Regions from separate parts of the Micromonospora sp. L31 genome, predicted to be linked through region 1. Evidence: riboswitches for the same ligand, from Rfam matches in the RefSeq annotation. Region 1 holds a riboswitch; the other holds the start of a gene.
What was found. A riboswitch is a leader RNA that binds a small molecule or an ion and turns the genes downstream of it on or off. The one in region 1 is predicted to bind thiamine pyrophosphate.
Positions count from the first base shown of each region.

Region 2: another riboswitch for thiamine pyrophosphate. It lies ahead of thiE (thiamine phosphate synthase); the one in region 1 lies ahead of ACTMS9_RS06940 (ECF transporter S component).

Region 1 is NZ_JBQHDC010000002.1:73,403-88,043, forward strand. It holds gene era (GTPase Era) at 1-3, shown strand, start outside; partial or broken gene ACTMS9_RS06880 (acyltransferase family protein) at 163-1,218, shown strand; gene ACTMS9_RS06885 (DUF4097 family beta strand repeat-containing protein) at 1,565-2,341, opposite strand; gene recO (DNA repair protein RecO) at 2,444-3,319, shown strand; gene ACTMS9_RS06895 (isoprenyl transferase) at 3,352-4,128, shown strand; gene ACTMS9_RS06900 (hypothetical protein) at 4,209-4,394, shown strand; gene ACTMS9_RS06905 (thioredoxin reductase) at 4,588-4,809, shown strand; gene ACTMS9_RS06910 (pirin family protein) at 4,806-5,573, shown strand; gene gndA (NADP-dependent phosphogluconate dehydrogenase) at 5,683-7,125, opposite strand; gene ACTMS9_RS06920 (MTH1187 family thiamine-binding protein) at 7,286-7,582, opposite strand; gene ACTMS9_RS06925 (hypothetical protein) at 7,834-8,082, shown strand; gene ACTMS9_RS06930 (energy-coupling factor transporter transmembrane component T family protein) at 8,581-9,381, opposite strand; gene ACTMS9_RS06935 (ABC transporter ATP-binding protein) at 9,378-10,829, opposite strand; gene ACTMS9_RS06940 (ECF transporter S component) at 10,943-11,527, opposite strand; TPP riboswitch at 11,603-11,708, opposite strand; gene ACTMS9_RS06945 (alpha/beta fold hydrolase) at 11,793-12,623, shown strand; gene ACTMS9_RS06950 (sugar isomerase domain-containing protein) at 12,672-13,421, shown strand; gene ACTMS9_RS06955 (DUF6328 family protein) at 13,512-14,012, shown strand; gene ACTMS9_RS06960 (acyl-CoA dehydrogenase family protein) at 14,133-14,641, shown strand, end outside.
Region 2 is NZ_JBQHDC010000003.1:398,342-412,982, forward strand. It holds gene ACTMS9_RS11440 (thiazole synthase) at 1-553, opposite strand, end outside; gene thiS (sulfur carrier protein ThiS) at 550-750, opposite strand; gene thiO (glycine oxidase ThiO) at 741-1,880, opposite strand; gene thiE (thiamine phosphate synthase) at 1,874-2,500, opposite strand; TPP riboswitch at 2,495-2,603, opposite strand; gene ACTMS9_RS11460 (aldo/keto reductase) at 2,846-3,808, opposite strand; gene ACTMS9_RS11465 (ABC-F family ATP-binding cassette domain-containing protein) at 3,851-5,530, opposite strand; gene ACTMS9_RS11470 (class I SAM-dependent methyltransferase) at 5,572-6,177, opposite strand; gene ACTMS9_RS11475 (hypothetical protein) at 6,305-7,399, shown strand; gene truA (tRNA pseudouridine(38-40) synthase TruA) at 7,575-8,405, opposite strand; gene rplQ (50S ribosomal protein L17) at 8,480-9,037, opposite strand; gene ACTMS9_RS11490 (DNA-directed RNA polymerase subunit alpha) at 9,072-10,094, opposite strand; gene rpsD (30S ribosomal protein S4) at 10,192-10,818, opposite strand; gene rpsK (30S ribosomal protein S11) at 10,833-11,240, opposite strand; gene rpsM (30S ribosomal protein S13) at 11,259-11,639, opposite strand; gene rpmJ (50S ribosomal protein L36) at 11,901-12,014, opposite strand; gene infA (translation initiation factor IF-1) at 12,108-12,329, opposite strand; gene map (type I methionyl aminopeptidase) at 12,687-13,538, opposite strand; gene ACTMS9_RS11525 (adenylate kinase) at 13,633-14,286, opposite strand; gene secY (preprotein translocase subunit SecY) at 14,287-14,641, opposite strand, start outside.

The sequences.
Region 1 (14,641 bases):
TGACCGCACCGCGGGCGGTGACCGGCGATGTCCGGTCGGTCACCGGTCCGGTGGCGGTATGGGAAGGTTCACGTCCGCCCGGGGCCAACGGCCGTTTGGCGGGGTGAGGTCGGAGGGTAGGGAGCGGTTCTGCTCCGCCGCCCCCGACATAGATGCAGGCTGATGCGCAACCGATACCTGGACCTGCTCCGCTTCCTGGCCATCCTCCGGGTCGTGGTCTACCACGTCACCGGCTGGGCGTCGCTGACCCTCGTCTTCCCGGCGATGGCGGTGATGTTCGCCCTGGCCGGGTCGCTGATGGCCGCCTCGCTGGACCGCTCCGGCCCGGCCGCGCTGCTGCGCCGGTTGCGTCGCCTGCTGCCCTCGCTCTGGGTGGTCGCGGTCGTCCTCGTGCCCGCCATGCTGATGACCGGCCTGTCGCCGGGCCCGAAGGTGCTGCTCTGGCTCTTCCCGGTCGCCGACCCGCCGGCCAACCACTGGGGCGCGCTGGCGTTGAGCCCCATCTGGTACCTGCGTGACTACCTCTGGTTCCTGCTCGCCTCACCGGTCGCCCTGTGGCTGTTCCGCCGGGCGCCGGTCGCCACCCTGGCCCTGCCGTACGCGCTGCTGCTGGTGATCGAGCTGGGTCTGCTGCCCGCCGCGCCGGTCCCGCTGCGCGAGTTCGGCGTCTACTTCGGCGCCTGGCTGCTGGGCTTCGCCCACCACGACGGCCTGCTGCGCCGGCTCACCAACCGGGTGCTGCTGCCGACCGCGCTGGCCCTGGCGGGCGCCGGCGCCGCCTGGATCGTCACCCATCCCGGGCCGCGTGGCTTCGACCTCAACGACATCGACCTGGGCAACGCGCTCTGGTCCGCGGCGTTCATCCTGGTCCTGCTGGGCCGGGCCCCGGCCACGGCGCACTGGATCGAGCGCAGCCCGCTGTTCAGCCGGGCGGTCACCGTGCTCAACCGCCGGGCGCTGACCGTCTACCTCTGGCACATGTCGTTCGTGGTGCTGCTCACCCCGCTGGTCGACGTGGTCGGCTGGTCGCACGAGGACCCGTTCGGCCTGGCCATCCGGGTGGTGCTGGTCTTCGCCCTGGTCGGGGTGGTGACCCTGCTGGTCGGCTGGGTGGAGGACGTGGCCGCCCGGCGCCGGCCCGAGCTGGTGCCGGGCGGGCGGCGGCGTGCGCCCCGGCCGGCTCACACCGTCGAGGCGCCGGCCACCGCCCTTCCGCCGCGAGTGGTCGGCCCCTGTCTCGGCGCCGGCGACGATCGCCAGGAGGCCGCCGGGCCGGTGCGCCCGGCGCCGGTGGCCGCCCGCCGGGGTGTACCCGTGCCGCTGAGCTCGGCGCCGGTGGCCGCCGACCGGGGCGTACCCGCCGTGCCGGTGAGTCCCGCGCCGGCCGGCCCCCGGACGCCGGCCCGGCCGGTCCGGACGCTCGGCGTGCCGGCCGGCCCGGCGGGTACGGCCGGACGGCCGGCCACCGGGCCCGGCGAAAAGCGGCGCGAGCGGTCGACGGTCGGCGCCGCCGGCCGGGCCGTGGTCCCCGCCCCCCGGGTGGCCGAGCTGGCCACCGTCGAGATCAACGCTGGCTGACCCGCACGTTCCCGCTGCCGGTGCTCAGGTCGAGCATCAGCGACGCCCCCGGATCGTTCGGCACCCCCAGGTCGCTGTCGCCCGACCCGGTGCTGGACCGCACCCGGTACCGGCCGGCGGGCACCAGCACCTCGACGTCGCCGCTGGAGGCGTGGGCCCGCGCCGAGGCGGGCTCGTCCAGCTCGATCGTCACGTTGCCGGACTCGGCCTCGGCGTTCACCTGGCCCCGCAGCCGCAGCCCGGTGATGTCGCCCGACGAGGCGCGCAGCTCGACCGGGGCGGCCACGTCCTCCACCTCGATGTTCCCGGAGCCCGTCGTGGCGCGTACCGGGCCGGTGGCGCCGGCCACCCGGATGTTGCCCGAACCGAGGGCCAGCTCCACCACACCGACCCGGCTCAGCTCGACGTCGCCGGAGCCGGTCTCGCCCCGCACCCGGACCCCCTCCGGGGCGGTCACCTCGTACGACACCGAGCAGCGGGGGCCACACTCCGCGTCCAGCACCAGCTCGTCGCCCCGCACCTCGTACGTGGTGCGCGGCTGGTCGCCCTGGTAGCGCAACACCCGCTTGATGCGTACCTCGGTGGCCGGCCCGGTGGCCCGGACCACCACGTCGCCCGCGCCCGGCCGTACGGTGATCGTGCTGATCCGCACCGCCTCGGTGTGGTCGAAGTCCAGCCGCCGGAAGGAGAGCGTGTCGCACCCGGCGGCGAGGATGACGGTGGCGGCCGCGCCCAGGGCGACGGCGGTGCGGGGAAGAGCCATGGTCAGCAACCTACGGCCGGTCCCGTCCGCCGCACATCGGGGACGCGACGCCGGTCCACCCCGAACCGACCCTGATTTCCCACCCCGAGGGAGAATGGCCCGATGCCCGGGTACCGCCGCCAGCTCTACCGCGACGACGCGGTGGTCCTGCGTGTGCAGAAGCTGGGCGAGTCCGACCGGATCATCACCCTGCTGACCCGCCGGCACGGCCGGCTGCGTGCCGTGGCCCGGGGCATCCGGCGCACCACCAGCAAGTTCGGCGCCCGGCTGGAGCCGTTCGGCCACGTCGACGTGCAGCTCGCCGGCGACCCGAAGGGCAACCAGGGCAGCTCGCTGCACACGGTCAGCCAGGTCGAGGGGATCGACCTCTACGGCAAGCGGTTCCTCAGCGACTATCCCCGCTACACCGCGGCCAGCGCGATCGCCGAGACCGCGGAGCGGCTCACCCCGGTCGAGCGGGAACCCTCGCTGCGGCTGTTCCAGCTCACCCTCGGCGCGCTGCGGGCGCTGGCCGACGGGAGCCACGCCACCACGCTGGTCCTCGACGCGTACCTGCTGCGCGGGATGGCGCTGGCGGGCTGGGCGCCGGCGCTGATCGCCTGCGCGGTCTGCGGCACGCCGGGGCGGCACCGGGCCTTCTCCGTACCGGCCGGCGGTGCGGTCTGCCCGGACTGCCGGCCGCCGGGCGCTGCCCACCCCGCGCCGGCCACCATCGACCTGATGTCCGCGCTGACCAGTGGCGACTGGCGGGTCGCCGACGCCACCGAGACCGGCGTACGCCGGGAGTGCAGCGGCCTGGTCGCGGCGCACCTGCAGTGGCACCTGGAGCGCGCGCTACGCTCGCTGCCGCTGGTCGACCGGGGTGCCCCGGCGGCCGGCGCGGTCCCGTCACCCGGCGGTGGCGTGGCCGGTCCGGTCCCGCCGCCGCCCGGCGTCGGGGCCGGCGTGGACGGCGTGGACAGGGAGATGACCGAGTGATCCGATCGTTGAGGGCCGGCCGGCGCGCGCCGGTGCCGCCGACACCGCACCCGTCGGGCGCCCGGCCGCCGGCGCTGCCCGCCGAGGCGGTGCCGAAGCACGTCGCGGTGGTGATGGACGGCAACGGCCGGTGGGCCAAGGAGCGCGGCCTGCCCCGCACCAAGGGTCACGAGGCGGGGGAGTTCAGCCTCTTCGACACCATCGAGGGCGCGATCGAGCTGGGCATTCCCTACCTGTCGGCGTACGCGTTCTCCACGGAGAACTGGCGGCGCTCGCCGGACGAGGTCCGGTTCCTGATGGGCTTCAACCGGGACGTCATCCGCCGCCGCCGCGACCAGCTCGTCGACCTCGGCGTGCGGGTGGTCTGGTCGGGCCGGGCGGGGCGGCTGTGGAAGAGCGTCATCTCCGAGTTGCAGACCGCCGAGGAGATGTCCCGGGGCAACTCGACGCTGACCCTGCAGTTCTGCGTGAACTACGGCGGCCAGGCGGAGATCGCCGACGCCGCCGCCGCGATCGCCCGCGACGTGGCCGCCGGTCGGCTCGATCCGGCGAAGGTCAACGAGAAGACGGTGGCGAAGTACCTCTACCACCCGGAGATCCCGGAGGTGGACCTGTTCCTGCGTCCCTCCGGTGAGGAGCGGATCTCCAACTTCCTGCTCTGGCAGACGGCGTACGCGGAGCTGGTGTTCCTCGACACCCTCTGGCCGGACTTCGACCGCCGGCACCTCTGGTACGCCTGCGAGCTGTACGCGCAGCGGGACCGCCGGTTCGGGGGCGCGCTGCCCAACCCGGTCGCCCCCCAGGTGTAGACGTCGCCGGGCTCGTGATTGTCCGAGCGTCGGGTGGGGTACCTCTTGAGGTAGCAGCCAAGACGCGGAGGTGAACCCACATGATTCAGAAGCGGATTGCCCAGTGGGCGGTCATGGCGGTCGCCGTGCCGCTGGCCGCGGCCGGTGCGCGCCGGCTCAGCCACACGCTGGAGGCCCGCCGGGGCCCGACCGGCGTGAGCCGACTGCTCAGCAAGGGCGCGGACATGCTGCGTCCGCAGAAGGCCAAGCGTCGCCGGTTCTGGTGACCGGCCTGCCTTTCGTTCACGACTGCGGGACTCCGCTGCGCTGCGTTCCTCGCGCTCACCAGCGACCCGCACCACGCCGTCGGCGCCGCTCCCTCGGGGGCGGCGCTGACGCGTTCCGGCCGGTCGGCGCGGCCCGCGCGCGTACGATCGGCGCAGGGCGCGCCGCCCGGGCGCGTCCGCCACGGGGGTGGGGATGCCGGATCTCCGGTACAAGATGATCATGGCGCTGAACGCCGCCGACCTGGGCAGCCCGATCTGCGAACAGGTCGCCGGGATCTGCGCCGAGATCGCCGAGCAGCACTGCGCCGAGCTGGGGCACGCCCCGAGTGTGCGCTCCGGCGAGATCGCCGAACTGGCCACCGGTGAACCGGCGCTGACCTGGGCGCCGAACGAGACCGGGCAGCGGGCCTGGTGACCGCGCTGGTGCCGAGCCCGGCGGTGGACGTCCGCCGGGCCGAGGACCGGTTCAAGACCCGACTGTCCTGGCTCGACTCGAAGCACTCCTTCTCGTTCTCCCGGCACTACGACCCGGCCAACACCCACCACGGCCTGCTGCTGGTCAACAACGACGACATCGTCCACCCGGGCACCGGATTCGAGACCCACCCGCACGAGGACATGGAGATCGTGACCTGGGTGCTGCGCGGCTCCCTGGTGCACCAGGACTCCACCGGCCACAGCGGGGTCATCTATCCCGGGCTGGCCCAGCGGATGAGCGCCGGCACCGGCATCCTGCACTCGGAGAAGAACGACTCCTGGCGGCTGGACGGCCGGGAGCCGCACGGCGACCCGGTCCACTTCGTGCAGATGTGGGTGGTGCCCGACACCGACGGCGTCGACCCCGGCTACGAGCAGCTGGAGATCGGTGACGAGCTGCTGCGCGGCGGCCTGGTGCCGGTCGCCTCCGGCATGGACCGGTACGACGGCGCCTCGGCCATCCGGATCCGCAACCGGTACGCCACCCTGCACGCCGCCCGGCTCGCCGCCGGCGACGAGGTGACCCTGCCCGACGCGCCCTACCTGCACCTCTACGTGCCCAGCGGCGCGGTGACGCTGGAGGGCGCCGGCCGGCTCGGCGAGGGCGACGCCGCCCGGATCACGATGACCGGCGGCCACCGGGTCAGCGCCACCGAGCCCGCCGAGATCCTGGTCTGGGAGATGCACGCCACCCTCGCCTGAGCCGGCCTCGCTGCCCTCCCGCGCCGTCGGCCCCGGTTTGCGGCGTGTCGCGGTGTCCCCGGCTCGGGACACCGCGACACGCCGCAAGCCGGTGTCGATCAGCCGCGCCTCAGCCCGCCACCTCGGAGCGGTCGCCGGCCCAGAGGGTGTGGAACGAGCCGTCCCGGTCGACCCGGTGGTAGGTGTGCGCCCCGAAGTTGTCCCGCAGGCCCTGGATCAGCGCCGCCGGCAGCCGCTCCGCGCGCAGCGCGTCGAAGTAGGCCAGCGACGAGGAGAACGCCGGGGTGGGCACGCCCGCCCGGGCGGCGTCGGCGACCACCCGCCGCCAGCTCGGCACCCCGGCGCCGACCGCCTCGGCGAAGTACGGCGCCACCAGCAGCGTCGGCAGGTCCGGCTGGGCGTCGTACGCCTCGCGGATGCGGTCGAGGAAGCGGGCCCGGATGATGCAGCCGCCCCGCCAGATGGTGGCGGTGCCGCCGAGGTCGATGTCCCAGTCGTACTCGCGGCTGCCGGCGCGGATGTGGTCGAAGCCCTGCGCGTACGCGACGATCTTGCTGGCCAGCAGCGCGCGCCGAACGTCCTCGACGAAGGTCTCCCGCTCCTCGACCTGCCACTTCTCGCCGGCGTCGGCGAAGGCCCGGCGGGCGGCGGCGCGTTGGTCGGCGTGGCCGGACAGCGACCGGGCGAAGGTCGCCTCGGCGATGCCGGTGATCGGGATGCCCAGGTCGAGCGCGCTCTGCACGGTCCACCGGCCGGTGCCCTTCTGCTCGGCCTGGTCGAGCACCACGTCGACGAAGGCCCGGCCGGTCGCCGCGTCGGTGTGTGCCAGCACGTCGGCGGTGATCTCGATCAGGAAGGACTCCAGCTCGCCGGTGTTCCAGTCCCGGAAGATGTCGGCGATCTCCGCCGGGCTCGCCGACAGCCCCGCCCGCAGCAGGTCGTACGCCTCGGCGATGAGCTGCATGTCGGCGTACTCGATGCCGTTGTGCACCATCTTCACGAAGTGGCCGGCGCCGTCCGGGCCGATGTGCCGGCAGCACGGGACGCCGTCCACCTGCGCGGCGATCTTCTCGAAGATCGGCCCGAGCTTCGCGTACGACTCGGCGGAGCCGCCCGGCATGATGCTCGGGCCGTGCAGCGCCCCCTCCTCCCCGCCGGAGACGCCGGTGCCGACGAAGTGCAGCCCGTGCCCGCGCAGCGTCTCCTCCCGGCGGCGGGTGTCCGCGAAGTGCGCGTTGCCGCAGTCGACGACGATGTCGCCCTCCTCCAGCAGCGGGACCAGCTCGTCGATCACCGCGTCGGTGGGGCCGCCGGCCTTCACCATGACGATCACCGCGCGGGGCCGCTCCAGAGTGGCGACGAAGTCCGCGAGGGACTCGGACCCGACGAAGGTGCCCTCGCCGCCGTGCTCGGCGAGGAGGCTGCGGGTGCGCTCGGGGGAGCGGTTGTGCACGGCCACCGTGAAGCCGTTGCGGGCCAGGTTCCGGGCCAGGTTGCGGCCCATCACCGCCAGCCCCGTGACCCCGATCTGCGCCGTCGCCTGCTGAGCCATCCGTCCGCCACCTCTCGTCGGCCTGCCGTCCTGCGACCGTATCGCGGCCACCGGCCGCCAGGGTCCGGACATCGACGCTCGGTGAGCGGCGCGGAGCGGGCCGTCGCGGGCGCCGGGCGGCGGGACCAGCCGGGCCGGCCGGCGGCGGCGCCGGCCGGGGTCAGCCCTCGGCCAGGCGGGCCTCGACGTGGGCCACCTTGCCGGTGAGCGCGTCGGTGACGCCGGGTCGCACGTCGGCCTTTAGCACCACGCTGACCCGGGGCGCCTGTTCGGCCACCACGTCGACCGCCCGCTTGACCACCGCCATCACCTCGTCCCACTCACCCTCGACGGTGGTGAACATGGCGTCGGTGCGGTTGGGCAGGCCGGAGGCGCGGACCACTCGGACCGCCTCGGCGACCAGGTCGCCGACGGACTCGCCGACGCCCAGTGGGGTAATCGAGAACGCGATCAGCATGCCGCCGATGGTGCCAGTAAATCGGCTGCGGCCGCCGCCGTCGGTGGGTTAGCCTCTCGGCATGCGTATCTGACGCCCCACCTTCAGCCAGTCGGGCCCGCCGCGTCGTCGGGGGTCCGGCCGCGCCGGGCGTCCGCATTCCCCACCTTTCCCGTACGGGTGGTGTCTCCGTGGTCGGGCCGCCCGGGCCGTTCCCTGCCCGCCGACCGCCCGCCTCGCGGCGCGGTCCCCGCATCCGAAGGAGGCAGCGTATGCCCGCCAAGCGCAGTCCGAAGAAGTCCCGCCCGTCGGCGCCGGCCAAGGTGGCGGTGAGCCCGCCGGATCTCGACGCGCTCACCGTGGCGCCCGCCGCCCCGGTCACCCTGCCCGAGGAGACCGGCTCCGCGCCCGCCGCCGCCCGGCCCGCCCCGGCGACGCCGCCGTGGACCGGCCCGCCGGTGCGCGGCGGCTCCACCGCCGCCCGTGGCCAGACCCGCCGGTACGCCTTCCGCCGCAGCTGACCGGCGCCCGCTGATACGGATGCCGGCGGGGCCGCTCGACTTCCCGCGCGACGGGCTGGTGGTGCGGTTGCCGGCGGCACCCGTTCCGGCGCTCCGGTGCGGCGACCCGTCGGCTGGCGCACCGGCGGCGCCAGGCGCAGCCGGGGTCTGAGCTTCTGGCTCGGCGCGCGTGCCGCGTCCAGCATGGCCCTGCGGCGCCGATCGCCATGCCGCCGCTGGCCATGGCGACCGACGGCAGCGCGGCCCGGTGAGCCCCGTCCGGCGTGTCGCGGGCCCGGAGTATGACCGCGACGAGCGTGATACCTCTGAGGTATCACGATGCCTCTGAGGTATCGCGCTCACCGGAGACCTTCCCTCCACCAGTGGCTGGCCGAGGGGGCCGCCGGCGCCGCCCGGCCGGACCCGACCACCGGGCCGCCCGGTCCGGACCCGACCACCGGGCCGCCCGGTCCGGACCCGATCAGCGGGCCGCCCGGTCCGGGACCTGGTCGCGCCGGGTCAGCCGATCAGCGGGCGGAAGGTGCCGAGCGCGACGCTGACCGCGATCGCCGCACCCCCCAGCACGGCCGCCCCGGCGACGAGCAGCCCGTCGGCCACACCGAACCGCTGCCGGCGGGCGAAGGTGCGCGGGGTGCCGGCGTCGAAGCCCCGGGCGTCCATCGCCACCGCCAGCCGGGTGCCCCGCCGGATCGCCCCGACCAGCAGGGCGAACGCGGTCGACGCGAACAGCCGGAGCTTCGCCACCGGGTTGCGCCCGGCGTCCACGCCGCGCGCCCGGCGGGCCATCTCGATCATCTGCCACTCCTGGCCGAGCAGCGGGACCAGCCGGAACGCGGCCAGCGTCCCGATGGCGAAACGGGCCGGCGCCTTCGCGTTCTGCACCAGCGCGTCGGCCAGGTCGGTCGGGTCGGTGGTGGCGAAGACGATCACGCCCGGCAGGGCCACCGCGAACATCCGCAGCACCAGCCCGAGCGCGGTCACCAGCACCCCCGAGGTGACCAGCAGCGGCCCGGCGTCCAGCAGCACCCGGCCGGACCGGTCGGCGGCGAAGAGCACCAGCGTGACCACGATGCCGGCCGCGGCGGCCAGCAGCGGCAGGGCCCGCCGGGCCAGCACCCGGTACCGGATCCCGAACAGCGGCAGCACGGCCAGCTCCACGGCGATCGCGATGGCCGGGGCGACCGGGTCCAGGGTGGCCACCAGGACGGCCGAGAAGACCAACGCGGCGGCCAGCTTCGCCACCGGGTTGCGCCGGGCCAGCGGCGCGCCGGGCGCCGCGACGGGTTCCAGGCTGATCACGGGCGTCGCCCGGAGTCGCCGTCGGCCGGGTCGGGCCGCCGGTTCAGGGTGACGGTGCGGTCGGCGAGCGCGGCGACGAAGTCCGCGTCGTGGGTGACGGTGACGACGCCGTGCCCGGCGTCGCGCAGCTCGGCGAAGAGGTCGAGCAGCTCCCGCCAGGTGCGCCGGTCCTGGCCGAAGGTCGGCTCGTCGCAGATCAGCAGGCGGGGCGCGGTGGCCAGCGCGGTCGCCACGCTCAGTCGCCGCGCCTCCCCGCCGGAGAGGGTGTACGGGTTCGCCCCGGCCAGCCGGGTCAGCCGCAGCCGGTCCAGCAGGGCGTCCACGGTGGCGCGTACCGCCGGCTCGGACTGGCCGGTCCGGCGGGGGCCGAGCGCCAGCTCGTCGAAGACGGTGGCGGTGACGAACTGGTGCTCCGGGTCCTGGAAGACCGAGCCGATCCGGCGGGCCAGCGCGGGCGCCCGCCAGCGGTGCGGGGGAGTGCGGTCGTCCGCCCCGGCCAGGGCGGCCGTGGCGGTGACCCGGCCGACGCCGGGGCGGAGCAGCCCGCCGAGGAGCAGGGCCAGGGTGGACTTGCCGACGCCGTTGGGCCCGAGCACGGCGAGCGCCTCGCCGGCGCGTACCCGCAGGTCGGTGGGGGCCAGCCGGGGCGGCAGGCCGAGCCGGTCGGCGGTGAGCAACTCATCGCCGGGCGGCGTGGTGGCGTGCCGGGGCGGGATGGTCCGGCCGGGCACCCAGACGCCCTGGGCGGCCAGTGCCTCGCCGTGCGCGGCGAAGACCGCCTCCGGCGGGCCGTCCGCGCGGACCCCGCCGCCCGGCTCCAGCACCACCACCCGGTCGACCAGCCGCAGCGCCTCGGCGACCCGGTGTTCGACCAGGATCAGGGTGGTGTCGGCGGACAGCGCGCCGGCGACCGCCCGGCGGACCAGGTCCGCGCCGGCCGGGTCGAGGTTGGCGGTCGGCTCGTCGAGCAGCAGCAGGCCGGGGCGCAGGGCGAGCGCGCCGGCCAGGGCCAGGCGCTGCTGCTCGCCGCCGGAGAGCGCCGCGGTGGGCCGGTCCCGGTGGTACGGGAAGCCGACCCGGCGCAACGCCTCGTCCACCCGCGGCCAGATCTCCTCGGCCGGCACCCCCCGGTTCTCCAGCCCGAACGCGACGTCGTCGCCGCTGCGGGCCATCACCAGCTGGGTCTCCGGGTCCTGGAAGACGATGCCGACCCGTTCCCGGTCCTTGCGCGGGTCGAGCCCGTCGATCTCGACGGTGCCCTCCTGCTCGCCGGAGTCCTCGGGCAGCAGCCCGGCCAGCGCCGCCAGCAGGGTGCTCTTGCCGGCCCCCGAGGGCCCGAGCAGCAGGACCCGTTCCCCGGCCTCGATCCGCAGGTCCACCCCGCGCACGGCCCACGCCTTCCGCCCGGCGTGCCGCCACCCGAACCCGCGCACCAACACCGCGCCCACCCGACCCCCTCCCTACCCAGGCCCACCCGGCTCCCGGCCGGTGATCAAGAGGTTTGCGTCACGACGGTGGCTCCCGTTGACGCAAACCTCTTGATCAACGAAGCGGGGGGCGGTCAGATGGCGGCGCGCTCGCGGCCGGCGGGGAAGCGGTCGAGGACGCCGGTGCGGGCGAGGGCCCCGGTGAGGGCGACACTGCCCAGGCCGGCGATCACCAGGGAGCTGACGGCGGTGATCAGGATGTAGGGGAGGCGGAAGCTGCCCCAGGCGGTGTCCGGGTACCAGACGAAGACGTCGTAGATCGCCGCCGCCAGGCCGGCCAGCGTGGCGGCCAGCAGGGCGACGGGCAGCCGGAAGACGCGGTACCCGAAGGCGGCGAAGGCGAGTTCCGCCGCGGCGGCCTCCAGCGGACCCTGGATGACCAGCGTCCAGCCCCAGCTGCTGCCCAGCGCCACCGAGACCAGCGCGGCGACGGTGAGGGTGAAGAAGGCGGCGCCCGGCTTGCGGATGATCAGACCGCCCAGGACGGCCGGGACCAGCCAGACGCCGTAGATGGCCGCCCGGCCGGGCAGCGGGATCGCGTCGGCGGGGCCGTTCCAGAGCAGGCCCCAGGCCCAGAAGATGATGCCGAAGGCCACCCCGAGCACCGCCGCGATGACGATGTCGATGGTGCGCCACCGGTTGCTGTCGGTGTTGGTCATGTGTGCTCCCAGTCCAAATGATCGAACCAGGAGAAGACGCACGCCGCGCCCGGTGTGGGACCGGACGGCGGCGCGGCTGGAGGTCGACCGAACTCCCTGCGCTGGCATTACCCAGATCAGGTTCGAGGGTCTGCGGGCGGTGCCCGCACTCTCAGCGCTGTGCGCTCCCCTGTCGGATGTGAAGTTGTCTCGTCGACGCTAACAGCTCCGACCCCGCCACGGTCGGCCCGGGTGGACGACCGCCGGGCTGGGTAGGCTGCCGATCATGCGGGTCGAGGCGCGAGGGCTGACGTTCGAGGTACGCACCGGCGGCCCGGAGGGCGGCGAACCCGTCCTGCTGCTGCACGGCTTCCCGCAGCACGGCGGCGAGTGGGACGAGGTGGTGCCGGCGCTGCACGCCGCCGGCCTGCGCACGTACGCGCCGGACCAGCGGGGCTACTCGCCGGGCGCCCGCCCGACCGAGGTGGCCGCCTACCGGTTGCCGGAGCTGGTCGAGGACGCGGTGGCGCTGCTCGACGCGCTGGGCGTCGAGGCGGCCCACGTGGTGGGGCACGACTGGGGCGCGGTCGTCGCCTGGGGCCTCGCCGCGGGGCACCCCGAGCGGGTCCGCACGCTGACCGCAGTCTCCGTGCCGCATCCGGCCGCGATGGCGCACGCGCTGGCGAACGATCCGGGGCAGAAGGCGCGCTCGTCGTACGTGCTGCTGTTCCGCCAGCCGGGCAAGGCCGAGAAGGTGCTGCTGGCCGTGCGGGCGGCCGCCCTGCGCCGGCTGCTCTCCGGAGTGGGCGACGCCGGGCGGGTGGCCCGGTACGCCGAGCCGATGCGGGAGCCGGGCGCGCTGACCGGGGCGCTGAACTGGTACCGGGCCATGTCCCAGGCCGACCTGGCGCGGACCGGGCCGGTCGGGGTGCCCACCACCTTCGTCTGGAGCGACAAGGACGTCGCGATCGGCCGGACCGCCGCCGAGGCCTGCGCCGCCCAGGTGACCGGGCCGTACCGGTTCGTCGCGCTCCCCGGCGTCACCCACTGGATTCCCGACGAGGCGTCGGCCCCGCTGGCCGAGGCGATCCTGGCCCGGGTACGCGACCTGGCCTGAGCCCGCCGTGGGCCACCCGACGAGCAGGACCGACGAGCGGAGGAACGCATGACGGTGAGCGCCGAGGCATACCTGGCGGTGGTGACCGAGACGATCGGCCGGGTGGCGGCGAGCCAGCGGGAGGCGGTGGGTCGGGCGGCCGACCTGATCGCCGAGGCGCTGCGCGCCGACGGGGTGGTGCACGCCTTCGGCACCGGCCACTCCGAGGCGCTGGCGATGGAGATCGCCGGCCGGGCCGGTGGGCTGGTGCCGACCAACCGGATCGCGCTGCGCGACCTGGTGCTGCTGGGCGACGAGCCGGCGAGCATCCTCGGGCCGCACCTGGAGCGCGACCCGGCCGTGGCGCACCGGCTCTACGAGCTGGCCCCGGTCCGCCCGTCGGACATCTTCGTGCTGGCCTCCAACTCCGGCGTCAACGGCGCGATGGTGGAATTCGCGTCGCTGGTGGTCGAGCGCGGGCACCGGCTGGTGGCGATCACCTCGGCGCAGCACTCGGGCCGGATGGCCTCGCGCCACCCGTCCGGGCGCAAGCTCGCCGACTTCGCCGACGTGGTGCTGGACAACGGCGCCCCGTACGGTGACGCGACCCTGCCGCTGCCCGACGGCGGTGCGGTCGGCGCGGTCTCCTCGATCACCGCGGCCCTGCTGGCCCAGCAGATCGTGGCCGAGACGGTGGCCCGGCTGATCGCGGCGGGGGAGCGGCCCCCGGTCTACCTGTCGGCGAACATCACCGGCGGCGACGAGCACAACGCCGCGCTGGAGGCCCGGTACGCCGGCCGTATCCGCCGAGGTTCCTGAGCCGGTTTCGCGCCACTCCGGTTGGGGCATTGGCGTTGCTGCCGGCGGGGTGAGCCCCGTCGGCAGTACCGTCTCTTCCGGAGGTAACGCGTGTCGAAGGAATCCGAGAAGCAGCGCTGGCAGCGCAACTTCGCCGATCTGCTCCAGGAGTTGCGCGTCGCCCAGACCGGCGTGCAGATCCTCTTCGCCTTCCTGCTGACCCTGCCGTTCAGCAACGGCTTCACCCGGACCAGCGGCTTCCAGAAGGACGTCTACATCGTCTCGCTGCTGTCGGCGGCGGCCGCCACCGCGATGATCATTTCGCCGGTCGCCTTCCACCGCGCGCTGTTCCGCCAGGGCCGCAAGCCCGAGCTGGTGCGCTTCGCGCACCGGATGGCCAGCGCCGGCCTCGCCTTCATGCTGATCTCGATGGTCAGCGCGGTGCTGCTGATCACCGACTTCGTGCTGCAGCGCGAGATCGCATTCGTGCTGAGCGCGCTCACCGGGCTGTGGTTCCTGACCTTCTGGGTCTTCCTGCCGATGGCCCGGCGCAACTGGGGTGAGGACGTCGACGACGACGATGACGCGCCGCAGGTGCTGACCGGCGACTGACCCGGTCACCGGCCGGGAAATCCGACGTGCGCGCAACGCTACCCCTGGGTAACACCCGGGGGTAGCGTTGCTCTTGTCGAGCACGTTGACGCATCCGGACCGAGGTTCGAGGGGGCAGCCGTGACCACGACGCACAACAGCCGACCCACCGAGGACGGCGCCGGGCCGCTGCCGGCCGAGGCGGGCCAGGTCTCCGAGAAGGAGGCCCGACAGGTCGCCGAGGCGGCCCGGGAAACCGCCTGGGACCGGCCCAGCTTCGGCAAGGAGCTCTTCCTCGGCCGGTTCCGGCCCGACCTGATCCACCCCTGGCCCCGCTCCGACCCGGACGACGACGCGCGGGCCGAGCGGTTCCTCACCGAGCTCGGCGCGTATCTGCGGTCCGAGGTGGACGGCGGAGCCATCGAGCGCGACGCGTCCATCCCGGACGAGGTGTTCCAGGGGCTGGCCCGGCTCGGCGCATTCGGCATGAAGATCGACCGCAAGTACGGCGGCCTCGGCCTGAGCAACCTGCATTACTGCCGGGCGCTGATGCTGGCCGGCTCGGTCAGCCCGGCGATCGGCGCGCTGCTCTCCGCCCACCAGTCGATCGGCGTGCCGCAGCCGCTGAAGATGTTCGGCACCGACGAGCA
Region 2 (14,641 bases), on a different contig from region 1:
GGATCACCGGCACGGCCACGCTCTGCCGGATCAGCCGGATGTGGTGCGGGTTGGACACGCCCAGCCCGGAGCCGATCGGCGCGCCGGCCGGCATCACCGCGGCGCAGCCCACGTCGGCCAGCCGGCGGGCCAGGATCGGGTCGTCGGAGGTGTACGGCAGCACGGTGAACCCGTCGGCGACCAGTTCCTCGGCGGCGCGCAGCAGTTCCACCCCGTCGGGCAGCAGCGTGCGCTCGTCGCCGATCACCTCCAGCTTCACCCAGTCGGTGTCGAACGCCTCCCGGGCCAGGTGGGCCACCTTCACCGCCTCGCCGGCGGTGTAGCAGCCGGCGGTGTTCGGCAGCAGCCGCACCCCGCACCGGTCCAGCACGTCGAGCAGCCCGCCGGCCGCGGCGTGGGTGGTGTCCACCCGGCGCAGGGCCACGGTGACCAGCTCGGTGCCGGAGGCCCGGACGGCCTGCTCCAGCACGTGCAGGTTGGCCGCGCCGCCGGTGCCGAGGATGAGCCGCGACCCGAGGGTGACGGTGCCGATGGTGAGCGTCACGCCGCTCACCCGCCCTGCGCGGCGCTGAGCACCTCGACCCGGTCGCCGTCGCGCAGCACGGTCGCCGGCCAGCCGGTGCGGGGCACCACCTCGCCGTTCACCGCCACCGCGAGGCCGCGCCGCTGCTCGGTGACCGCGCGGACCAGGTCCGCCACGGTCGACCCGCCGGGCAGGTCCCGGCCGGCACCGTTGACGATCAGTTGCACGTCTCCTCCTCGGGGGTGGGTGCGATCCGGTCCCGGCCGGCGGCTCGGGCGGCGGCGCCGGCGGTGAACCGATCCGGCGCAAAGGGGGCGAGCAGCGGGTCCGCCGCGCCGGTGACCACCAGGTCGGTGATCAGGTCGGCGGTGACCGGGGTGAGCAGGATGCCGTGCCGGTGGTGGCCGGTGGCGACCAGCACACCGGGCCGGCCGGGCAGCGGCCCGAGGATCGGCGCGTTGTCCGGCGTACCGGGGCGCAGCCCGGCGGCGGCCTCCACCAGGTCGTACTCGGCCAGGTCGGGCACCAGGTCGACGGCGGCGCGGAGCAGCCGCAGCACCGCCCCGGCGGTCACCTCGGTGTCGGCGCGCTCCTCGACGGTCGCGCCGAGGACCACCTCGCCGTCGGCGCGCGGCACCAGGTACACCGACTCGCCGTCGGCGTACCCCCGGATCACGTGCCGGAAGTCCGGCGTGCCGCGACCGGGCGCGCGCAGCCGGAGCACCTGCCCCTTCACCGGCCGGACCGGCAGGCCGGTGAGCGCGGCGGCGCCGCAGCCGGCGGCGACCACGGTGACCCGGGCGTCCACGTCGGTGAGGCTCGCGACCGCGCCGGGCACCAGCGTGGCCCCGGCCCGCTCGGCCGCCGCCCGCAGCGCGGCCACCAGCCGCCGGGGGTCGACCTGGTGGTCGCCGGGCGCGACCGCGCCGCCGCGCACCCGCGGCGCCAGCGCCGGCTCGCGGTCCCGCAGCTCGGAGGAGCGCAGCGGGGTGATCGGCAGCCCCAACCCCCGCTGGTACGACCAGAGTCGCCGCGCCTCGGCCAGGTCGTCACCGGTGAGCCCGACGACGAGGGTGCCCTCGGTGCGGTGGCCGAAGTCGGTGCCGGCGGCCTCGGCCAGCTCGGCGGCGAAGCCCGGCCAACGGGCGGCCGACTCGGTGAGCAGCCCGGTCAGCTCGTGCTCCCCGAAGTACGCCTCGGCGACCGGTGAGAGCATCCCGGCGGCCACGTGGGACGCGCCGGAGCCGGGGGCGGGATCGTGCACGACGACGCGCAGCCCGCGCGCGGCGCAGCGCCAGGCGATCGCCAGCCCGACCGGTCCCGCCCCCACCACGGCGACGTCCGGTCGGGTCAGCACGTCAGCGCCCTGAGCAGTTCAGCGGCAGCTCGGGCCGGATCCGTTGATCCGGACAGCGCCCCCACCACCGCCACCCCGTACGCCCCGGCGGCCCGCAGTGCCGGCACCGACGCGGCGGTCACCCCGCCGATGGCGATCACCGGCACGGCGACGGCCTCGGCGACGGCGCGTACCCCGTCCGGGCCGATCGGGGCCGGCAGGCCGATCTTGGTGGTGGTGGCGTGGCAGGGGCCCACGCCCAGGTAGCTGGCCCCGGCGGCGACCGCCTCGGTGGCGGCGACCGGTTCCCGGGCGGTGGCGCCGAGCACGGCGGTGGCGCCGAGCACCCGGCGGGCCGCCCCGACCGGCAGGTCGTCCGCGCCCACGTGGCCCCCGGCGGCGCCCACCGCGAGCGCCACGTGCAGCCGGTCGTTGACCAGGCACGGCACCCCGTACGGCGCGCACAGCGCGAGCACCCGGCGGGCCAGCTCGTACGCCTGCCGGTCGGTGGCGTCGTCGTCCACCCGGACCTGTACGACCAGCTCGGCGCGGGCCACCGGCAGGGCGGCGCGCAGCACGGCGAGCGGCTCGCGCCCCGGCCGGGTGTCGGTGATCAGATGCAGTCGTCCCAGGGACGGCACGGCAACGCTCCTCCCTGCGCCGGCATTACCCGGATCAGGTTCGACGGTCGGGGGCTTCAGCCCCCCTCTCAGCCCGGTGCACCGGGCTCCCGTGGGTTACTTGCGGCATACCGTACGACGGATGCGCCGATCCGCCAAGGGCGGGGGTGCGCTTTTCCCACGGACCGTCTCAACTCGACGGTGCGGGCAGCGCGTGACGGACCGCTCACGCCATGCTGTCCGGTTGGCCCTGAGTGGACGGACCGGGCACGAAAGAGCGGGGCACCTCGGCGGCGTCGCAACGACTCCGAGGTGCCCCGCTCACGGCTGGTGCGACCGCCGGCGGGCGGGCCGACGGGCCGACGGTCAGAGGATGGCGTCGAGGGCGTCCAGGTCCTCGTCGGTGGGCTGCCAGGTGCCGGCCTCGGCGTTCGCCCGCACCTGCTCCGGGGTGGTAGCGCCGGCGATCACCGAGGTCACCGCCGGACGGGCGGCCAGCCCGCCGATCGCCACCTGGAGCATCGACAGGCCCCGCTCGCCGGCGTACGCCTCGATGGCCTCGATGGTGTCCCAGTCCGCGGCGGCGAGGCGCTGCGCGTACCGGCCGCCGCCGGAGAGTCGGCTGCCGGCGGGCGGCGCCTCGTTGCGCTTGTACTTGCCGGTGAGCAGGCCGTTGGCGAGCGGGAAGAACGGCAGCATGCCCAGGCCGAACCGCTCGCAGGCGGGCACGACCTCGGTTTCGACGGAGCGTTCCAGCAGCGAGTAGTGGTTCTGCGCGCTGATGAACCGGGCCCGTCCGTTGGACGAGGCGACCCAGTCGGCGTCGGCGATCTGCCAGCCGGCGAAGTTGGAGTTGCCAAGGTAGCGCACCTTGCCGGCGCGGACGAGGTCGTCCAGGGCGGCGAGCGTCTCGTCGATCGGGGTGCCCGGGTCGGGCTCGTGCATCTGGTACAGGTCGATGTGGTCGGTGCCGAGCCGGCGCAGCGACGCCTCCACCGCCCGGGCGATGTAGCGGCGCGCGCCCCGGGCGCCGTGGTCGGGGCCGTTCATGCCGTGCATGTCCATGCCGAACTTGGTGGCCACCACCACGTCGTCCCGGCGCCCCTTGAGCGCCTGCCCGAGCAGTTCCTCGGAGCCGCCCTGCGGTTCGCCGTAGATGTCGGCGGTGTCGAAGAAGTTGATCCCGGCGTCGAGGGCGGCGTCGACCACCGCCCGGGTGCCGTCGAGGTCGAGCTTGCGGCCGAAGTTGTTGGAGCCGATGCCGACCACGGACACCACGAGCCCGGAGTCGCCCAACCGGCGGTAGGTCATCTCAGTCACGTGATCCACCCTATGCCCGCCGTGAGGGAGGGGCCCCGCGACCGCCGCCCGTCAGCGCACGTCCCAGACCGGCTCCGGCGTCTCCACCACCTCGCCGTCGCCGCCGAACAGCACGAGCCGGTCGAAGGACCGGGTGAACCAGCGGTCGTGGGTGACCGCGACCACCGTCCCGGAGAACGCGGCCAGCCCGGCCTCCAGCGCCTCGGCGGAGGCGAGGTCAAGGTTGTCCGTGGGCTCGTCGAGCAGCAGCAGGGTCGCCCCGGACAGTTCCAGCAGCAGCACCAGGAAACGCGCCTGCTGCCCGCCGGAGAGGGTGCCGAAGCGCTGGTCGCCCTGCGCGGCCAGCTCGTACCGACTGAGCGCCGCCATCGCGGCGTGCCGGTCCATCCCGGCCCGGTGATCGTCGCCCCGCCAGAGGATCTCGACCAGGGTCTTCGCCACCAGCTCGGGCCGGTCGTGGGTCTGGGAGAAGTGGCCGGGCCGGACCCGCGCGCCGAGCCGGACCGTGCCGTCGTGGGCGACCGGGGCCAACGCGGCCGCGCCGTCGACCGGGCCGTTGACCGGGTCCGGGTCGGTGCCGCCCCGGGCCAGCAGTCGGAGAAAATGGGACTTCCCCGTCCCGTTGGCACCGAGCACGGCGACCCGGTCGCCGTACCAGAGTTCCAGGTCGAAGGGGTAGGTCAGGCCGTCGAGCTCGAGCTGGTCGCAGATGACCGCGCGCTTGCCGGTCCGCCCGCCGGCCAGGCGCATCCGGATGTCCTGGTCCTTCGGGGGTACGGGCGGCGGCCCGGCCTCCTCGAACTTGCGCAGCCGGGTCTGCGCGGCCTGGTAGCGCGACGCCATCCCGTCGTTGTACGCGGCCTTCTGCTTGTACATCAGCATCAGCTCGCGCAGCTTCTGGTGTTCCTCGTCCCAGCGTTTGCGCAGCTCGTCGAGGCGGGCGTGCCGGGCCACCCGGGCGTCGTACCAGCTGGCGAAGCCCGCCGGGTGCACCCAGGCGCTGCCGCCCTCGACGGCGACCACCCGGTCGGCGGTCTGGGCCAGCAGTTCCCGGTCGTGCGAGACGTAGAGCACCGACTTGCCGGACTCGCGCAGCCGCGCCTCCAGCCAGCGCTTGCCGGGCACGTCGAGGAAGTTGTCCGGCTCGTCGAGGAGCAGTACCTCGTCGGTGCCGCGCAGCAGCAGTTCCAGGGCGAAGCGCTTCTGCTGCCCGCCGGAGAGGGTGCGCACCGGGCGGTCCCGGGCGGCGTCCCAGGGCAGGTCCAGCACGATGGTGGCGACCGTGTCGAAGAGCACCTCGGCGTCGTACCCGCCGGTCTCGCCCCAGGCGGCCAGCGCGTCCGCGTACGCCAGCTGGGCCTTGCCGGCGGCGGTGCTGTACTTGCCGCGCAGCTCGGCCGACCGCATGGCCGCCTCGGTCTCGGCCAGCCGGCGGCCGGCGTCGCGCAGCGCCGGTGGGGCGAGCGAGAGCGCCAGGTCGGCGAGCGTGGTGTCGTCCCCGATCATGCCGATGAACTGCCGCATCACACCGAGGCCGCCGGCCCGGGCGACGGCGCCGGTCTTCACCGGCAGGTCGCCGGCGACCATCCGCAACAGCGTCGTCTTGCCGGCGCCGTTCGGGCCGACCAGGGCGACCTTGGCACCCTCACCGACCCGGAACGACACGTCGGCGAAGAGTTCCCGGCCGTCGGGGAGGATGTACCCGACCCCTGCCACGTCCACGTATCCCACGCCGGCATCCTGCCGGAGCGGGCGGCGCGGGCGACACCCGATTACCGGGTGACCCGCAGCACCCGGTAGCCCTTCTGGCTGGCGTGCCGCTCGACCTGCCAGCCGCCGTCGACCAGCCAGCGGTGCAGCGAGTCGCCGCCGAGGTGACGGGCGATCACCAGCCAGGCGACGCCGTCCGGGGCGAGCCGGGGCAGCCAGCGGCGCAGCAGCTCGTGCAGTTCGGCCTTGCCGATGTGGATCGGCGGGTTGGACCAGATCTGGGCGAAGGTGACGTCGGCCGGGACCTCGTCCGGGGCGACCGCCCGCAGCCGGTCGGCGGCGCCGACCCGGCGGGCGTTCTCGGCGGTGAGGGCGCGGGCCCGCTCGTTGACGTCGACCGCCCAGACGGTGGCGGCCGGCGCGCTGGTGGCCAGCACGCAGCTGATCGGCCCGAAGCCCGAGCCGATGTCGAGCAGGTCACCGCCGACGGTGGCGGTTGGCAGCTCGGCCTTGCGCAGCAGGACGGCGGTGCCGGGGTCGAGCCGGTCGGCGGAGAAGACCCCGCTGGCGGAGGCCAGGGTGTAGTCGCGCCCGGCGACGGAGAACTCGACCTCCCGCGGGCGCGCCGCAGCGGTGGGGCTGGTGGAGAAGTAGTGGTCGCCGGTCACGTCCGGCATTCTCCCACCGGCCCGGAACCGCCTCGCGGTCGCCTCGGCGGGGAGGACCCCGACGCGCCCGCGCCGGAATTTCCCATTATTACCCCCTAAAGGGGCAATGGCTCCTACTCTGGGCGACATGGTGTATCGGTACGAGTCCGATGAGGACGCCTTCGTGGAGTACCCGCGGTCCGAGTCGGACCTGCCGGAGTTCTCGCCCGGCCCGCCCGCGCCGGCCGGGCCGTCTCCGTCCCGCTTCCCCACCCCGTCACTGCCGCGGACCACCCGGCCGGCCCTCCCGGCCGCCGAACCGGCTCCGGTCCGCCCGTCCGTCCAGGTCCCGCCGCCACCCACCCTCCCCCGCGAGTACGCCCCGACCGGGCCGATCGAGCCGCCGGGGCCGCCCGCGTCCGGCGGGTCCGGCTCCCGGCGCGGCGGTGGTCGGCTGTGGCAGGTGCTCGTCGGCGGTGCGGCGGTGCTGGTCCTGCTCGCGCTCTGCGGCCTCGGCGCGGCGGCCCTGCTCGTCGACCGCACGCCGAGCGACGACCCGACCGCGGCGGCACCGCAGCCCACCACGGCCGCCCCGGTCGACGGGTCGACCGCCGACGACCTCGACTCCCGCGACACCGACCAGCAGCCGCTGACCGCCCGCGAGGTCTTCGCCGGCAAGAAGCTGGTGGTGGCCGACGGACGACCTGCCTACGACGTGCTGAAGACGCACTCCGGTGGCAGTTGCGCGGTCGCCGCCACCGGCGAGATCGCCGACCTGCTGGTCCGGCTCGGGTGCAGCCAGGTGGTACGGGGCACGGTGCGCTCCGCCGACGGCGAGCACCTGGCCACCGCCGGCCTGTTCAACCTGACCGACAAGGCCAGCGCGCAACGCGTCCGGGACCGGATCCGGCAGCTGCTCGACGAGCGGCAGGGCCGCTTCCTCGGCCTGGCCGCCGGTGACGGCACCGAGGCGCTCACCACCGCCGCCGCCCGGATCGGCTGGCAGGTACGCGGCCACTACCTCGCCTACTGCCTGGTCGTCCGCGCCGACGGCGGCGCCGTGCCAGCCGGCGACAACGCGGTCCGCGACATCATCTACGACCTGATCGAGCTGCACCTCGACAAGGGCGTGCTCGAGCGGCGGGCCACCGGCGGCAGCGCCGTCCAGCCCACCGCGAGGGCGACCGAGGGCGCCGGCACCCAGGGCGGCAACGCCACTCCCGACGAGCTGCCCGGCGACTGAGCCGCCGGTCGACGGCGAGCGACGCGAGGCCCGGTCCGAGTCCTGCGGACCGGGCCTCGCCACGTGTCTCGCTCGCCTGAGCACGGCCCGGTCACGCGTCACGCCGCCCGCGCGGGCGCGCTGCGCACGGGGTGGGTGCCCTTGGCTGCACCGGGTCTCGCGAACCCCCGTGCGCTCAGGCCTCGGTGGAGACGCGGAGGCGGCGGGTGAGGTCGGCGCGGCGGGCGTACTCGGCCGGGTCGTCCGGGTAGCCGACCGCGACCAGGGTCAACCCGTGCGCCGCCGCGACGGTCACCTCGCTGGAGCGTTCCCGCCGGCTCAGCAGGCTCGCCGGCCACTCGACCGGCCGCCGGCCGTCCCCGGCGACCAGCATCGCCCCGACCAGGCTGCGCACCATCGCCTGGCAGAACGCGTCGGCCTGCACGGTGGCCACGAGGATGCCGTCCGGGTCGCGCCGCCAGTCCAGCCGGGTCACCTCGCGCAGCGTGGTGGCGTTCTCCTTGCGCCGGCAGTACGCGGCGAAGTCGTGCTCCCCCACCAGGCCGGCCGCGGCGGCGTTCAGCGCCGTCAGCTCCAGCGGCTTCGGCCAGGCGAGGGTGTCGTGCCGGCGCAGGGGCTCGGCGCCCCAGGGGGCGTCGGTCACCCGGTACTCGTAGCGGCGGAAGGTCGCCGAGAAACGGGCGTCGAAGTCGGCGGGCACCTCGCTCATGGCGCGGACCCGCACGTCGGTCGGGAGCAGCCGGGCCAACCGGCGCAGCAGCCGCCCGTCGTGTTCCCGCCACACGGCGGTGGGCAGGTCGAGGTGGCAGACCTGCCCGGTCGCGTGCACCCCGGCGTCGGTGCGGCCGGCGACGGTCAGCCCGGTCGCCGTGCCCGCGCCGAGGACCAGGTCCAGCGTCTGGGTCAGCACCCCGGCGACCGTCCGCCGGGTCGGCTGGGCGGCCCAGCCGGAGAAGTCCGTGCCGTCGTACGAGACGTCCAGCCGCAGCCGGGTCCGCTCGTCCACCTCGTACCTCCCGTTCACGCCGTCGGGCCCGGCACCCCAGGAAGGGATGCCGGGCCCGACGATGACGCCTGTGCTCAGGCCTTGTTCTCGTTGGCCTCGTCGCTGTCCTCGCGGGCGGCGTCGGTGTCACCGGACGCCGACACCGGCGGCTCGGCGTCCTGGTCGCCCGAGTTCGACTCCGGGGTCTCCTCGGCCGGGGCCAGGGCCTCGACCTTGTCCTGCTGGGCGGCCTTGCGGGCGGCGGTCTTCTTGTTCGCCTTGGGCTCGGCGACCTGAAGCTCCTCGACCAGCTCGATGATCGCCATCGGAGCGGCGTCACCCTTGCGCGGACCGGTCTTCACGATCCGGGTGTAGCCACCGTTGCGGTTGGCGTACCGGGGCGCGATCTGGTCGAACAGGGCGTAGACCACGTCCTTGTCCTTGACGACGCCCAGCACCCGCCGGCGCGCGGCGAGGTCGCCACGCTTGGCCTTGGTGATGAGCTGCTCGGCCAGCGGACGCAGCCGCCGGGCCTTCGTCTCGGTGGTCTGGATCTTGCCGTGCTGGAACAGCGCGGTGGCCAGGTTGGCCAGCATCAGCCGCTCGTGCGCGGGGCTGCCGCCGAGGCGGGGGCCCTTGGTGGGCGTGGGCATGCTTGGTGCTCCTCAGGTGTGGCGGCAGCGCGGACTAGAGCTGCTCGGTCTCGCGGTAGTCGTCGGTGTCGTAGTCGGCCTCGCCGAAGGCGTCCACGACGTGCGCCGGGTCGAAGTTCGGGGCCGAGTCCTTCAGCCCGAGACCCATCCCGGCGAGCTTCATCTTGACCTCGTCGATCGACTTCTGACCGAAATTCCGGATGTCGAGGAGGTCGGCCTCGGTACGCCCGATGAGCTCACCAACGGAGTTGATGCCCTCGCGCTTGAGGCAGTTGTAGGAGCGGACGGTGAGGTCCAGCTCCTCGATCGGCAGGGCCAGGTCGGCCGCGAGCTGGGCGTCCTGCGGGGACGGCCCGATGTCGATGCCCTCGGCGGTCTCGTCCAGCTCCCGGGCCAGGCCGAAGAGCTCCACCAGCGTCGAGCCGGCGGAGGCCAGCGCGGTACGCGGGCCCATCGACGGCTTGGTCTCGACGTCGATGATCAGCCGGTCGAAGTCGGTCCGCTGCTCGACGCGGGTCGCCTCGACGCGGTACGTCACCTTGAGCACCGGCGAGTAGATCGAGTCGACCGGGATCCGGCCGATCTCGGCGCCGGCCTGCTTGTTCTGCGCCGCCGTGACGTAGCCACGACCCCGCTCGACGGTCAGCTCCATGTCGAGCCGGCCCTTGCCGTTGAGGGTGGCGAGCTTCAGGTCCGGGTTGTGCACCGAGACGCCGGCCGGGGGCTGGATGTCGCCCGCCGTCACGTCGCCCGGGCCCTGCTTGCGCAGGTACATGCTGACCGGCTCGTCGTGCTCGGAGCTGACGTTGAGCTCCTTGATGTTCATGACGAGCTCGACCACGTCCTCCTTGACCCCGGGGATCGTGGTGAACTCGTGCAGCACACCGTCGATCTTGATCGAGGTGACCGCCGCACCCGGGATGGACGACAGCAGCGTGCGCCGCAGCGAGTTACCCAGGGTGTAGCCGAAACCGGGCTCCAGCGGCTCGATGGTGAACCGGGACCGGGTCTCGTTGATCGACTCCTCGGAGAGGGAGGGTCGCTGGCTGATGAGCAATTTCTTCTCTTCTCTTCCGGGACGCCCGCTATATGACGCCCACGACACAAACTGTTCCGGTGGCCCGCCCCGAAGGGCGGGCCACCGCAACGAGCCCTTACTTGGAGTAGAGCTCGACGATCAGCTGCTCCTGGACCTGGGTGTCGATCACCTGGCGGGCCGGGAGCGAGTGCACGAGGATCTTCATCTGGCTCGGGATGGCCTCCAGCCACGCCGGAACCGACCGCGAACCGGCCTGAGCCTGCGCCACCAGGAACGGGGTGAGCTCCTTGCTCTTGCCCCGGACCTCGATGATGTCGTGCTCCTTGACGCGGTACGACGGGATGTCGACCTTCTTGCCGTTCACGGTGAAGTGGCCGTGCTTGACCAGCTGGCGGGCCTGGTCACGCGAGCTGGCGTAGCCGGCCCGGTAGACCACGTTGTCCAGCCGCGACTCGAGGATCTGCAGGAGAACCTCACCGGTCTTGGCCTTCTTGCTCACGGCCTCTTCGTAGTAGCCGCGGAACTGCTTCTCCAGCACGCCGTAGACACGACGGGCCTTCTGCTTCTCACGGAGCTGGAGCAGGTACTCCGTCTCCTTCGTGCGGCCGCGGCCGTGCTGCCCGGGCGGGAACGGCCGGGACTCGAACGGGCACTTCGGACCATCGCACTTGCTGCCCTTGAGGAACAGCTTCATCTTCTCCCGCCGGCAACGGCGGCAGTCAGCACCGGTGTAACGAGCCATCTCTCTCTAACCTCTCAGACCCGGCGACGCTTCGGCGGACGGCATCCGTTGTGCGGCTGCGGGGTGACGTCGGAGATCTGCCCGACCTCGAGGCCCACGGCCTGCAGCGAACGGATGGCGGTCTCCCGGCCGGAGCCGGGACCCTTGACGAACACGTCGACCTTGCGCATGCCGTGCTCCATCGCCCGACGCGCGGCGGCCTCGGCGGCGAGCTGCGCGGCGAACGGGGTCGACTTGCGGGAGCCCTTGAAGCCCACCTGGCCGGAAGAGGCCCAGGAGATGACCGCACCGGTCGGGTCCGTGATGGACACGATGGTGTTGTTGAAGGTGCTCTTGATGTGCGCCTGCCCGTGGGCGACGTTCTTGCGTTCCTTGCGCCGGACCTTCTTGACGGCGGCTCCGGCACGAGCCTTCGGTGGCATAAGTCTGTGCGCTCCTAGTTACTTCTTGCCGGGCTTCTTCTTGCCGGCGACGGTCCGCTTCGGGCCCTTGCGGGTCCGCGCGTTGGTCTTGGTCCGCTGGCCACGCACGGGCAGGCCCCGGCGGTGCCGGATGCCGGCGTAGCAGCCGATCTCGACCTTGCGGCGGATGTCAGCGGCGACCTCGCGGCGCAGGTCGCCTTCAACCTTGTAGTTGCCCTCGATGTGGTTGCGGAGCTGGACCAGCTCCTCATCCGTGAGGTCCCGAACGCGCTTGTCCGGCGAAATGCCGGTAGCGGTGAGCGTCTCCAGGGCGCGGGTACGACCGACCCCGAAGATGTAGGTGAGCGCGATCTCCATCCGCTTCTCGCGGGGGAGGTCGACGCCGACTAGACGTGCCATGTGCGGGCGTACTCCTCGTGATGTTGTGGCGGAGGTCTGGACCCGTCCCACCCCGCTACCGGCCGTCCCGTCCTTCCGACGCTGTCAGCGCCGGCGACCGGGATCGGTCGTGCCCGAGCGGGCCCCGGCCTCCGACCGGGGGTCAACCACGATTGAGTACGCGCTGCGTACCGCTCGCGGCTGGGACGAGCTGATGATGTGCTTCCTGGATCTGCGGCCCGGACCGATCCGACCGGCCGTGTCACGACCGGTGGGACTGGTTCAGCCCTGGCGCTGCTTGTGGCGCGGGTCGGTGCAGATGACCATGACCCGGCCGTGCCGACGGATCACCCGGCACTTGTTGCAGATCCTCTTGACGCTCGGCTTGACCTTCACGGTTGCCTTACTTCCCATCTGGCCCGGTGGCGCGACCACGCGCGACGCCGGACGTCGAAGACGGACACGGGGACGTCCCGGCCGTCGTCAGGATTACTTGTAGCGGTAGACGATGCGCCCGCGGGTCAGGTCGTACGGCGAGAGTTCGACGACGACCCGGTCCTCCGGCAGGATACGGATGTAGTGCTGCCGCATCTTGCCGCTGATGTGAGCCAGCACCTTGTGGCCGTTCGCGAGCTCCACCCGGAACATTGCGTTCGGCAGGGGCTCGATGACCCGACCCTCGATCTCGATGGCTCCGTCTTTTTTCGGCATGTCCTCCGCTGTCCTGACGTCGGTTACTCCGGACGGCCCACAACGTCTTACACGGGCATCCGACCGAGATCGGAGGGCCCGCGCCAGCCGCGGCTCCGACTCCCACCGAAGCGCGTAGTGGGCATGCCGGAGTGGACGCTGTGCGCCGATCTGAAAGTGTACGCCCGAGTGCGGGCCGTCGCCAAACCGGCCACCCCGCCCGTCACCCGGAGGAAGGAAAACGGACGCGAGGCGACATCTCCCCCGCCGCCGGCGGCTCCGGCCGGCAGCCCGAAGGCCGGCCGGATCAGCCGGGTCCCGGATCGGCCCTGCCGCGCCAGCTGAGCCCGGTGTCCGGTTCGACGTCGCGGAGCCGGATCAGGACGCGGCGGACTCGGCCGGCTGCCGGGTGGTGACCAGGTCGCCCAGTCGGGCCCGCCCGCCGTCGAAGGCGGTCAGCACCCAGACCCCGTCGGGCAGCAGCGCCATCGAGTGCTCCACGTGCACCGCCATCGACCGGTCCCGGGTGACGACCGTCCAGCCGTCGGCCAGCTCGACGGTACGCGGCGACCCCATCGTGATCATCGGCTCGATGGCCAGCGCCAGGCCCGGCACCAGCCGCGGGCCCTTGCCCGGCCGCCCGTGGTTGAGCACGTGCGGGTCCTGGTGCATCTCGGTGCCGATGCCGTGCCCGCCGTAGCCGTCGACGATGCCGTACCGGCCGCCCTTGCGGACCGCGTTCTCCACCGCGTGCGAGATGTCGGTCAGCCGGCCCCTGCCGCTGGCGGCGCCCCGCGCGGCGGCGGCGATCCCGGCCCACATGGCGTCCTCCGCCACCTCGGCCATCTTCAGCAGCGCCGGGTCGACCTCGCCCACGCCCACGGTGATCGCGGCGTCGCCGTGCCAGCCGTTCAGCACCGCGCCGCAGTCGATGGAGATCACGTCGCCGTCGCGGAGCACCTGCTGCGCCGACGGGATGGCGTGCACCACCTGCTCGTTGACCGACGAGCAGATCGAGGCGGGGAAGCCGTGGTAGCCCTTGAACGAGGGAACGGCCCCGGCCTCGCGGATGGTCGATTCGGCGATCGCGTCCAGGTCTGCGGTGCTGACCCCGGGGGCGACGGCCTCCCGCATCCGACGCAGGGCCTCGGCGACCACCAGGCCGGCGGCCCGCATCTTCTCGATCTGGTCGGGGGTCTTCAGCTGGATGTCCAGCTGGGGACGGCGCATGGAGCGAATACCTTTCGTTGCCGGACAGCGATCAGCGGGGCACGTCGCACGTACCCCGCTGTTCGCACTCTATCCGCCGGAGCCCGGCAGGACCTCAGCCGCCGTACGACCGCAGCGCGTCGATGGCGCGGACCGTGACGTCCTCCACCGGCCCGGTGGCGTCGATCCCGACCAGCTTGTTCTGGGCGCCGTAGTAGTCGACCAGCGGCGCCGTCTTCTCGGCGTACTCCCGCAGGCGGGCCGCGATCGTCTCCGGCTTGTCGTCGTCCCGCTGGAACAGCTCGGCACCACAGCGGTCGCAGATGCCCTCGCGGGTGGTGGCGTCGAACTCGACGTGCCAGATCTTGCCGCAGCCGCGGCAGGTGCGCCGGCCGGAGAGCCGCCGGATCACCTCGTCGTCGTCGACGACCAGCTCCAGCACCAGGTCCAGCGCGGTGCCGAGGTCCGCGAGGAGCTTGTCCAGCGCGGCGGCCTGCGGCGTCGTCCGCGGGAAGCCGTCGAGCAGGAAGCCGTCGGCGGCGTCCGGCTCGGCGAGCCGGTCCCGGACCATGTTGATGGTGACCTCGTCCGGGACCAGCTTGCCGGCGTCCATGTACCGCTTGGCCTCGACACCCAACGGCGTGCCCTGCGAGACGTTCGCCCGGAAGATGTCACCGGTCGAGATCTTCGGCACCGAGAGGTGTGCGGCGATGAATTCCGCCTGCGTGCCCTTGCCCGCGCCCGGCGGGCCAACCAGAACGAGTCGCATCTACCGCAGGAACCCTTCGTAGTTCCGCTGCATGAGTTGGCTCTCGATCTGCTTCACGGTCTCGAGACCGACGCCGACCATGATGAGCACAGCGGTGCCGCCGAACGGGAAGTTCTGGAACTGCTGGCTGTTCAGCCAGATGAAGAAGAAGTTCGGCAGGATCGCGACGACGCCCAGGTAGAGCGCGCCCGGCAGGGTGATCCGGCTGAGGATGAAGTCCAGGTAGTCGGCGGTCGGCTTGCCGGGGCGGATGCCCGGCACGAAGCCGCCGTACTTCTTCATGTTGTCCGCGACCTCGGTCGGGTTGAACGTGATCGACACGTAGAAGTACGTGAAGAAGATGATCAACAGGAAG